Linked DNA regions of Pontibacter liquoris. The protein of the gene in region 1 binds, or shares a complex with, the protein of each later gene. Links are inferred from orthologs where the notes say so. Each region holds a gene or a part of one and is shown in the gene's direction. Other genes may lie near its edges.

What was found. The genes of interacting proteins can lie anywhere in the genome.
Region 2: the proteins of carB (region 1) and carA are in contact, whole or in part, in a solved structure (PDB 1KEE), measured with the Escherichia coli proteins. The link is inferred for Pontibacter liquoris from one-to-one orthologs.

The regions. Positions count from the first base shown.
Region 1 is NZ_JALEBG010000003.1:768,478-774,242, reverse strand. What follows is about bases 1,181-4,561. They hold carB (carbamoyl-phosphate synthase large subunit), read left to right. Parts: upstream 1,181-1,547; coding sequence 1,548-4,361; downstream 4,362-4,561. Other genes in these bases: LWL52_RS20280 (hypothetical protein), read right to left, coding at 1,181-1,365. Also shown: LWL52_RS20290 (hypothetical protein), read right to left, coding at 1-339; LWL52_RS20285 (hypothetical protein), read right to left, coding at 582-803; more of LWL52_RS20280, read right to left, coding at 859-1,180; LWL52_RS20595 (hypothetical protein), read left to right, coding at 4,937-5,071; LWL52_RS20270 (DUF4834 family protein), read left to right, coding at 5,503-5,765. UniProt on the Escherichia coli protein: Large subunit of the glutamine-dependent carbamoyl phosphate synthetase (CPSase).
Region 2 is NZ_JALEBG010000003.1:603,439-606,950, reverse strand. The notes cover bases 1-2,767. They hold carA (glutamine-hydrolyzing carbamoyl-phosphate synthase small subunit), read left to right. Parts: upstream 1-714; coding sequence 715-1,821; downstream 1,822-2,767. Other genes in these bases: eno (phosphopyruvate hydratase), read left to right, coding at 1,840-2,767; rplQ (50S ribosomal protein L17), read left to right, coding at 103-639; LWL52_RS19490 (DNA-directed RNA polymerase subunit alpha), read left to right, coding at 1-32. Also shown: more of eno, read left to right, coding at 2,768-3,117; LWL52_RS19470 (FtsB family cell division protein), read left to right, coding at 3,207-3,506. UniProt on the Escherichia coli protein: Small subunit of the glutamine-dependent carbamoyl phosphate synthetase (CPSase).

The DNA.
Region 1 (5,765 bases):
AAAAGGAAGTGGCGGCGAGGGGTTATACAGGAATTGCCTGGTCTGCTCCACTGCCTGGTCGTTAAAAGAGTTGATGATGGCAAAGCGCCGGAGGGGCATCTTGCAGAAAATATCGCGAAAGTGATGTTGTGTCCAGTCGTTGTCTTCCGGCGAAAGTTGCGGCAGCAGGCGTCTGTCCGAAATAACGTAATTGATGGTATGCTCCTGGATAATGTCCACTATAAAAAGCATGGCATCACGGTACTGTTTGCTGCTGCATTTATCAAACCACTGCGACACGAGCACGCCGGTGGCAGTATAATACTCTACATGCAGATATTCTGTATGGAAGCAAACCATCTCTCCGCAACATTTAAGGTGAACTGTAGAGTAAGTATACTCACTTATTGTTGATAATCAAAGTCTTTGGCTAAATATAACAAAAAATTAACAAGATAAAAGGCTATTACTCTCGGGCATCCAAAATAGAGCAGGATCAGCGCTTGGCTGCTGTAGCGGATAAGGGTTTACAGTATCCTTGCTAAAGCCGCCAAAATGGGCCCGGCAAGGTGAAAAACCTTGCCGGGCTTAAGTATAGCCGGTTATTTGGTGCGCAGGTTGTTGGCATTGCTACCATCCAGCTTACGGGTATCTTCCTCATTTTTAGCCCCCACGTTGCCCGCTTTCTCTTTGCCCTCATACTCGGTGTCATTTATATCTACTTCCTGTTTCTTCACGCCGGTAAGGGGTTCTGGGTTTTCGTCGGGCAGGCGCTTGCTCTCGTCTGCATTCGTAATAAAGTCATCTTCTTTGGGCGTTTCCATAAGTGTGTGTCGTTAGGTTATACCTGTACTTACGGATGCCGCGCCTGTTTTGCTGTTATTTTGTCTGGCTGCGCACAAACTCGGGCAGCTTCTGCTGGTCGGCCGCTTTCTCCATCTTTTCCAGCAGCTTGTTTCTGGCCTGGCTGTCTTTTGCCTTGATCTGCTTGTAGAGCGTTACCATACTTTGCACGCCACGCAGGTTGGCCTCGTACTCGTTCTGCTCGCCCTTGTGTTGGATCAGGTACAAGCCTTTGCCAAAAAGAAACTGCGGCACCATCATATCTTTGTAGGCAAACTTTTTATCAGCTACGATGCCCTGCAGAAATGTGGCGTCGATGTTGACCATATAAGGTGCTCCTTCCAGCCATTTAAAGGCATAAGCTGCTTTCTCCTCGCGTTCGCTGAAAGGCTCGGGAAAGGGATGTTGCTCGAGCCATAAAATAGTTTGCGCCACCTGGGCGGTGTCGCGCAGGTAATCTTCTTTTGTTTTCCAGTCGGTGCTTTGGGCAGCGGCCGTGAGGGTGAGCAGCACCAGGGTGCAGAGTATGTAAAGTTTTTTCATGGTATAATAAGGTTAAATTATATAGAAATATAGCTTTTTATTCTGACTAACCAGCACGTTTCTCCCGGAAAAAATAGCTTTAGGCAAGCGGGAATTCTGAACATTTTGTGCAATCCGGTCAATTTTAGGTTGTAGCCCTTAACATTTAGCCTTAACTTTGGGCAATTTATACTTACCACAACATGCCGAAAGACAATAGCATTAAATCCGTTCTCATTATTGGCTCCGGTCCCATCATCATCGGCCAGGCCTGCGAATTCGATTATTCCGGCTCTCAGGCCGCCCGTTCTCTCCGGGAAGAGGGTATCGAGGTAACCCTCATCAACTCCAACCCCGCCACCATCATGACGGACCCCGTGACGGCAGATAATGTTTATCTGAAACCGCTGGAGAAGAAGTACATCGTTGAGATACTGGAGAAACATAAAATTGATGCGGTGCTGCCAACCATGGGCGGACAGACGGCGCTGAACCTGGCCATTGACTGCGAGAAAGCAGGCATCTGGAAGAAGTATGGCGTGCGCATTATCGGGGTGGATATCAAAGCCATCGAAACCACCGAAGACCGCGAGCAGTTTCGTCTGAAAATGCTGGAGCTGGATGTAAATGTGTGTAAAGGCGAAACGGCCACCTCGTTTCTGGAAGGGAAAGAAATAGCCCAGGAGATCGGGTTTCCGCTTGTGATTCGCCCCTCGTTTACGCTGGGCGGCTACGGCGGCGGCTTTGTGAACACGCCTGAAGAGTTTGATGCGGCGCTGACGCGCGGCCTGCATGCTTCGCCTACGCACGAAGTGCTGGTGGAGCAAAGCATCATGGGCTGGAAGGAGTATGAGCTGGAGCTGCTGCGCGACAACCTGGGCAACATCATCATCATCTGCTCGATCGAGAACTTCGACCCGATGGGCGTGCACACCGGCGACTCGATCACGGTAGCGCCGGCCATGACGCTGCCCGACACCGTGTACCAGAAAATGCGCGACCTGGCCATCAAAATGATGAACGGCATCGGGCAGTTTGCCGGCGGTTGCAACGTGCAGTTCTCGGTAAACCCGCTGGACGATACCATTATTGCCATCGAGATCAACCCGCGGGTGTCTCGCTCGTCGGCGCTGGCCTCTAAAGCTACCGGTTACCCCATTGCCAAAATTGCCGCCAAGCTGGCCATTGGGTATAACCTGGATGAGCTGAAGAACGCCATCACGAAAACCACCTCGGCTTACTTTGAGCCTGCGCTGGATTATGTGATCGTGAAGATACCGCGCTGGAACTTTGATAAGTTTCCGGGAGCCGACCGCCGACTTGGCCTGCAGATGAAATCAGTGGGCGAAGTAATGGGTATTGGCCGCACGTTCCAGGAGGCGCTGCAGAAAGCCTGCCAGAGCCTGGAAATCAAGCGCAACGGCATTGGCGCCGACGGCAAAGAAAAAACGAACTATGACGAGCTGATCGACAGCCTGGCCAACCCGAGCTGGAACCGCCTGTTCAGTATAAAAGATGCCATGCGCATCGGCATTCCGACCAGCACCATCCAGAAACTCACCAAGGTCGACCCCTGGTTCCTGGCGCAGATCGAAGAGCTGGACGTGATGGAAAAGGAGATCGAGAAGTATACCCTGGCTACCATCCCAGCCGAGCTGCTGCGCGAAGCCAAGGTAAAAGGCTATGCTGACCGCCAGATCGCCCACCTGCTGCGCTGCAAGGAAAGCGAAGTGCACAGCGTCCGCACAGAGCTGGGCATCCGCCGCGGCTATAAAATGGTGGATACCTGTGCTGCCGAGTTTGAGGCAAGCACCCCTTACTATTACAGCACCTTTGATGGCGAGAACGAAAGCATCGTTTCCGATAAGAAAAAGGTGGTGGTGCTGGGTTCGGGGCCTAACCGCATTGGCCAGGGCATCGAGTTCGACTACAGCTGCGTGCATGGCGTGCTGGCTGCAAAGGAGTGTGGCTACGAAACCATCATGATCAACTGCAACCCCGAAACGGTGAGTACGGATTTTGATATTTCGGACAAGCTATACTTTGAGCCGGTATTCTGGGAGCATATCTACGACATCATTCTGCACGAGAAGCCCGAAGGCGTGATTGTGCAGCTGGGTGGTCAGACCGCCCTGAAGCTGGCCGAGAAGCTGGAGCGCTACGGTATCAAGATCATGGGAACGAGCTACAAAGCGCTGGATCTAGCCGAAGACCGTGGCTCTTTCTCCGCTTTGCTGCGCGACCTGAACATCCCATACCCTCCTTTTGCGGTGATCGAAACAGCCGAAGAAGCACTGGAACTTAGCAAAGAGCTTAAATTCCCGCTGCTGGTGCGGCCAAGCTATGTGCTGGGCGGCCAGAACATGAAGATCGTGATCAACGACAAGGAGCTGGAAGCCCACGTGATCGACCTGCTGAAAGACCACCCGGGTAACAAGGTGCTGTTAGACCACTTCCTCGACAACGCCATCGAAGCCGAAGCCGATGCTATCTGCGATGGCGAGGACGTGCACATCTGCGGTATTATGGAGCACATCGAGCCGGCCGGCATCCACTCCGGCGACTCGTACGCCGTGCTGCCGCCCTTTGACCTGAGCGAGAACGTGCTCCGCCAGATAGAGGAATACACTAAGCGCATTGCCGTAGCCCTCGAAACAGTAGGTGTGATCAACATCCAGTTTGCGATTAAGAACGAGATTGTCTACATTATCGAGGCCAACCCGCGTGCTTCGCGTACCTTCCCGTTCATTGCCAAAGCGTACCGGGAGCCTTACATTAACTACGCGACCAAGATCATGCTGGGCGCCAAGAAGGTGAAGGACTTCAACTTCAACCCCTACAAGCACGGCTATGCCATCAAGGTGCCGGTATTCTCTTACAACAAGTTCCCGGAAGTGAACAAGGAGCTCGGGCCAGAAATGAAATCCACCGGCGAGGCGATCTACTTTATCGATGACCTGGAAGATGACTACTTCACCAAAGTATACTCCGAACGGAATTTATACCTGAGCAAGTAAGCCCTTCAACTAACCCCTTCTTGGCAACAGGAGGGGGTTTTTGTTTTTAGAAGAATTTTGCAGCACCGGTTCCAACCACCCCTGACTCCTCCTTGGTTAAGGAGGGGCAGGAGGTGGTTGGTTCTTTTTGAAGTATAGGCGTTGTAGTTTTGGATTGAACAGCTTACTCACAAGATTCTTTCAGGATGACAAAAGGAAAAGCGAGCTGTTTTAACAGAGACAAGTATAAGCAGCATAGTTTAGGTGATAACATCCCCCTACCCCCTTCAAAGGGGACTTTGGGCTGATGGAGGAAGAGAACGCTTGCATAGCAAAAGCTTAACCTCCCTTCCACCAAGATCCTTTCAGGATGACAAAAAAATGAAGAGGCACGGAGAGGAGGATCATGCTTATACTTATACTGAAGCTTCATAGCGGGCGCCATTGCGCGGACAGGTCGCGACCTGTCCCTACAGGGGATCCACAAGCAAAGGCAGCAGCTATCGAAATCTTCCCAGTCCTTGGGTTGAGCGCCTTGGTGTGTTGCGGTGCCGCGCATGCGGCAGCCCGCTAGGGCAGCTTCACGCCACAGTGCGATGCCCAAGGACGAGGCCCCGCGGGCTTGGAGCGCTCCAAAGTATAAGATGAAACTAGACAAGTATAAAACTGAGGAATACAAGTATCTAGTAAGTATAGCCGCAAGTATAGAGAGCATCTACAGCAGCTACTAAGTATAGCCAAAGTATAAGCCCGAGCATCAACCAAGTATAGCTGGATTATTATACTTGAAGAACAGGCGCACCCAAGTATAGCCAAGTATAGATCGAACATTTACGACACCTACCAAGCATAACCTAAATATAAAACACACAATAAAGCCACTATCAGCTATAGCTCAAAGTTATAAACCAGTAGAAAGAAGTATAACTGAACTAAAGTCCGAATAACCCCACTGCAAACAAGTATAACCGTTTTAGTCCCCTGCCCGGCAACATGACTTTCTAACCGGAACTAACCCGATCCCTTCAGCATTTACCAAGTATACTCCCTATCTTTGCACTACTCCGGCCAGAACGTCATACAACAAAACGTTGGCAAACGAGTTGATTAGAAGTATAGGTACTGTTTTTGCAGGTACATTATTAAGCAAGAAAGCATTAACATGATCAAATTCATATTCACCACACTCCTCATTATCTTTATTATGCGCACCATTGCGCCGGTACTTTTCCGCTGGCTGCTGGGGGCTTTTGTGAAAAAAAGCATGCGCAACGGCACCTTCTTTTATCCCAACCAGCAACAGCAGCAGCGCCCCTACCAGGAGCCTGGCCGAAGCAACGGGCAGCCCAACGGCCGCAGCACGGGCCACGTCAAAATCGATTACATTCCGGACCAGCCGGGGCAGCGGCATTTCGATGGCGGCGA
Region 2 (3,512 bases), 170 kb from region 1 along the record:
ACCTTTCCAAGTATAAATTAGAAGAAGATTAATTAATCTACGGCATAATTCCCGATCCCTTAACGGGTTGATCGACGGTATGCACGTGCACAATTCGTAACAATGAGACACGGTAAAAAAATAAATCACTTAGGAAGAACTGCTTCACACCGTAAGGCAATGTTGTCCAACCTGGCAGCATCCCTTATCCTGCACAAGCGGGTTTCTACTACAGTAGCAAAAGCTAAAGCCCTGCGCAAGTATGTAGAGCCTCTGCTTACAAAAGCCAAAAACGATACAACGCACTCAAGAAGAACGGTGTTTGCTTACCTGCAAAACAAAGAGTCTTTAAAAGAGCTGTTCGACGAGGTTGCTGCTAAGATCGCTAACAGACCGGGTGGTTATACCCGTATCCTGAAGACTGGTTACAGACTGGGTGACAACGCAGAAATGTGTGTACTTGAGTTAGTAGACTACAACGAGGATATGCTGACAACAACTGGTACAGCTGCTGCTGGTGCCAAGAAGTCACGCCGTCGTGGTGGTAAGAAAACTTCAGCTGAAACAGCTGCTCCAGCCGCTGCAGCTCCTGCTGCGCCAGCTCCGGAAGCACCTGCTGCTACTGAAACTTCTAAAGACGAGACAAACGATGCGCAATAAGCTCTTTTGTTAAATATTTTAAAGGGACATGACGTAAGTCGTGTCCCTTTTTTATTTTTGTTAAAATTACTGTTTATGAAAAAGCATACATCAACAGACGCGATCCTGTTATTAAACGACGGCACCGTATTTACGGGCAAAAGCCTGGGGCGAATTGGTACCACAGGAGGAGAGCTCTGTTTTAATACAGGTATGACCGGTTACCAGGAGATTTTTACCGATCCTTCTTATTACGGTCAGCTGGTGGTTACTACCTTTTCCCATATCGGCAACTATGGTGTACAGGCCGATGAAGTGGAATCAGACAGGATACAGATCAATGGCCTTGTTTGTAAGGAGTTTTCCCACCATTTTTCACGCCATACTGCCAAAGGCTCCCTGCAGGAATACTTCGATAAGGCAGGCATAGTAGGCATCTGTGAGATCGATACACGTGCCTTGGTGCGTCATATCCGTGATAAAGGGGCCATGAACGCCATAATTTCTTCTGAGATTACCGATATTGAGGAGCTGCGCCGTAAATTAGAGGAAGTTCCCTCAATGGAAGGCCTGGAGCTATCGTCGCATGTGAGTACACAGGCCGAATATGACATGCAGCCGGAAGAGGTGAAGTATAGGGTGGCCGTATTGGATTTGGGCGTAAAGCGCAACAGCCTCAACAACCTGGTGCAGCGCGGTTGTGCCGTAAAGGTATTCCCGTATCATACGCCTTTTGAAGAAATGGAGAAGTGGAACCCGGATGGCTATTTTATTTCGAACGGACCCGGTGATCCGGCGGCTACCACGGTTGCCATTAACAGCGTAAAGCAAATTCTGGAGAAAAGTAAGCCGATGTTCGGCATTTGTATGGGGCACCAGATGCTGGCCCAGGCCAATGGCATTGCCACTTACAAAATGCACAACGGCCACCGGGGGCTGAACCATCCGGTAAAGAACCTGATCACCGGCCGGAGCGAGATCACATCGCAGAACCATGGGTTTGTGGTGGATGCCCAACAACTGCAGCAGCACCCGCAGGTAGAGGTTACCCATATCAACCTGAACGATAATACCATCGAAGGTATCCGCATGAAAGGCAAACCGGCTTTCTCGGTGCAATACCATCCGGAGTCATCACCGGGGCCGCACGATTCCACGTACCTCTTTGATGACTTTGTGGCCCTGCTGGAACAAAACAAATAAAACTAATATAAACTAACTATGAGCTTAATAACTGATATTAAAGCCCGCCAGATCTTCGATTCAAGAGGAAATCCGACGATAGAAGTAGATGTTGTAACTGAAACAGGTGTCCTGGGCCGCGCTGCGGTACCGTCCGGTGCTTCCACGGGTGTGCACGAAGCCGTAGAGCTGCGTGACAACGACAAGAGCAAGTACATGGGCAAAGGTGTACTGCAAGCTGTCAAGAACGTGAATGATAAGATTGCCGAAGAGATAGTAGGCTTTCCGGTATATGAGCAAAACCTGATCGACAAGATCATGATCGAGCTCGATGGCACGGAGAATAAAAGCAACCTGGGCGCAAACGCCATACTTGGTGTGTCGCTGGCAGTAGCCCGCGCAGCCGCACAGGAACTGAACATGCCTATCTACCGCTATGTAGGTGGTGTGAGCGCCAATACCCTGCCGGTGCCGATGATGAACATCCTCAACGGCGGCAGCCATGCCGATAACTCCATCGACTTCCAGGAATTCATGATTATGCCGGTTGGCGCTGCTTCTTTCTCCGATGCATTGCGAATGGGCACGGAGGTTTTCCACCACCTGAAGAACGTGCTGAAGAAAAAAGGCCTTTCTACCAACGTGGGAGATGAAGGTGGTTTTGCTCCTAACATCGCTTCCAACGAAGAAGCCATTCAGGTAGTGCTGCAGGCCATCGAAACAGCCGGCTACAAACCAGGCGACGACTTTATGATCGCCATGGATGCGGCCAGCTCCGAGTTCTACGATGCGGCTACCGGCCATTATCATTTCAAGAAATCAACAGGCGATAAGCTGACGTCTTCTGAAATGGTGAGCTTCTGGGCTGACTGGGTGCGCAAGTATCCGATCATCTCTATTGAAGATGGTATGGCTGAAGACGACTGGGATGGCTGGAAGCAGCAGACCACAGCGATTGGTGATAAAGTACAGTTGGTAGGCGACGACCTGTTCGTAACGAATGTGAACCGTTTGCAGCGTGGTATAGATGAGAAAATCGCTAACGCGATCCTGATCAAAGTGAACCAGATTGGTACGCTTACTGAAACCATTAGCGCCATTAACCTGGGCCGCCGCCATGGGTATAAAAGCGTGATGAGCCACCGTTCCGGCGAGACAGAGGACAGCACGATTGCAGACCTGGCTGTTGCCTTGAACACCGGCCAGATCAAAACCGGTTCGGCTTCCCGTTCAGACCGCATGGCCAAGTATAACCAGTTGCTCCGCATCGAAGAGGAACTGGGCGAAGTGGCTTATTTCCCGGGCAAGAAGTTCTAAGAACTTCTGCTCAAAAATATTTATGGGTAAGGCTGTGGGTTATATGACTCACAGCCTTATTTTTGTATAAGTACCTTAATCCCTTTGCCATGCTGAAGCGCGTTCCTAAAATATTCCGCAATTTCTATCTGATCACGTCGGTGTTGTTTTTGGTGTGGATGCTCTTTTTTGACTCCAATGATTTTATCACGCAGTACCAGATGAGCAAAAAACTGGCAGACCTGGAAGAGGACAAGCAACATTACCTCGAAAAGATGGAGGAAGTGCAGAAGGACCGCAAAGAGCTGCTGGGTAACCCGGAACTGCTTGAGAAGTTTGCCCGCGAAAAATACCTGATGAAGCGCCCCAACGAGGACGTGTTTATTATTGTGCCCAAAGAGGAAGAATAAGACTAT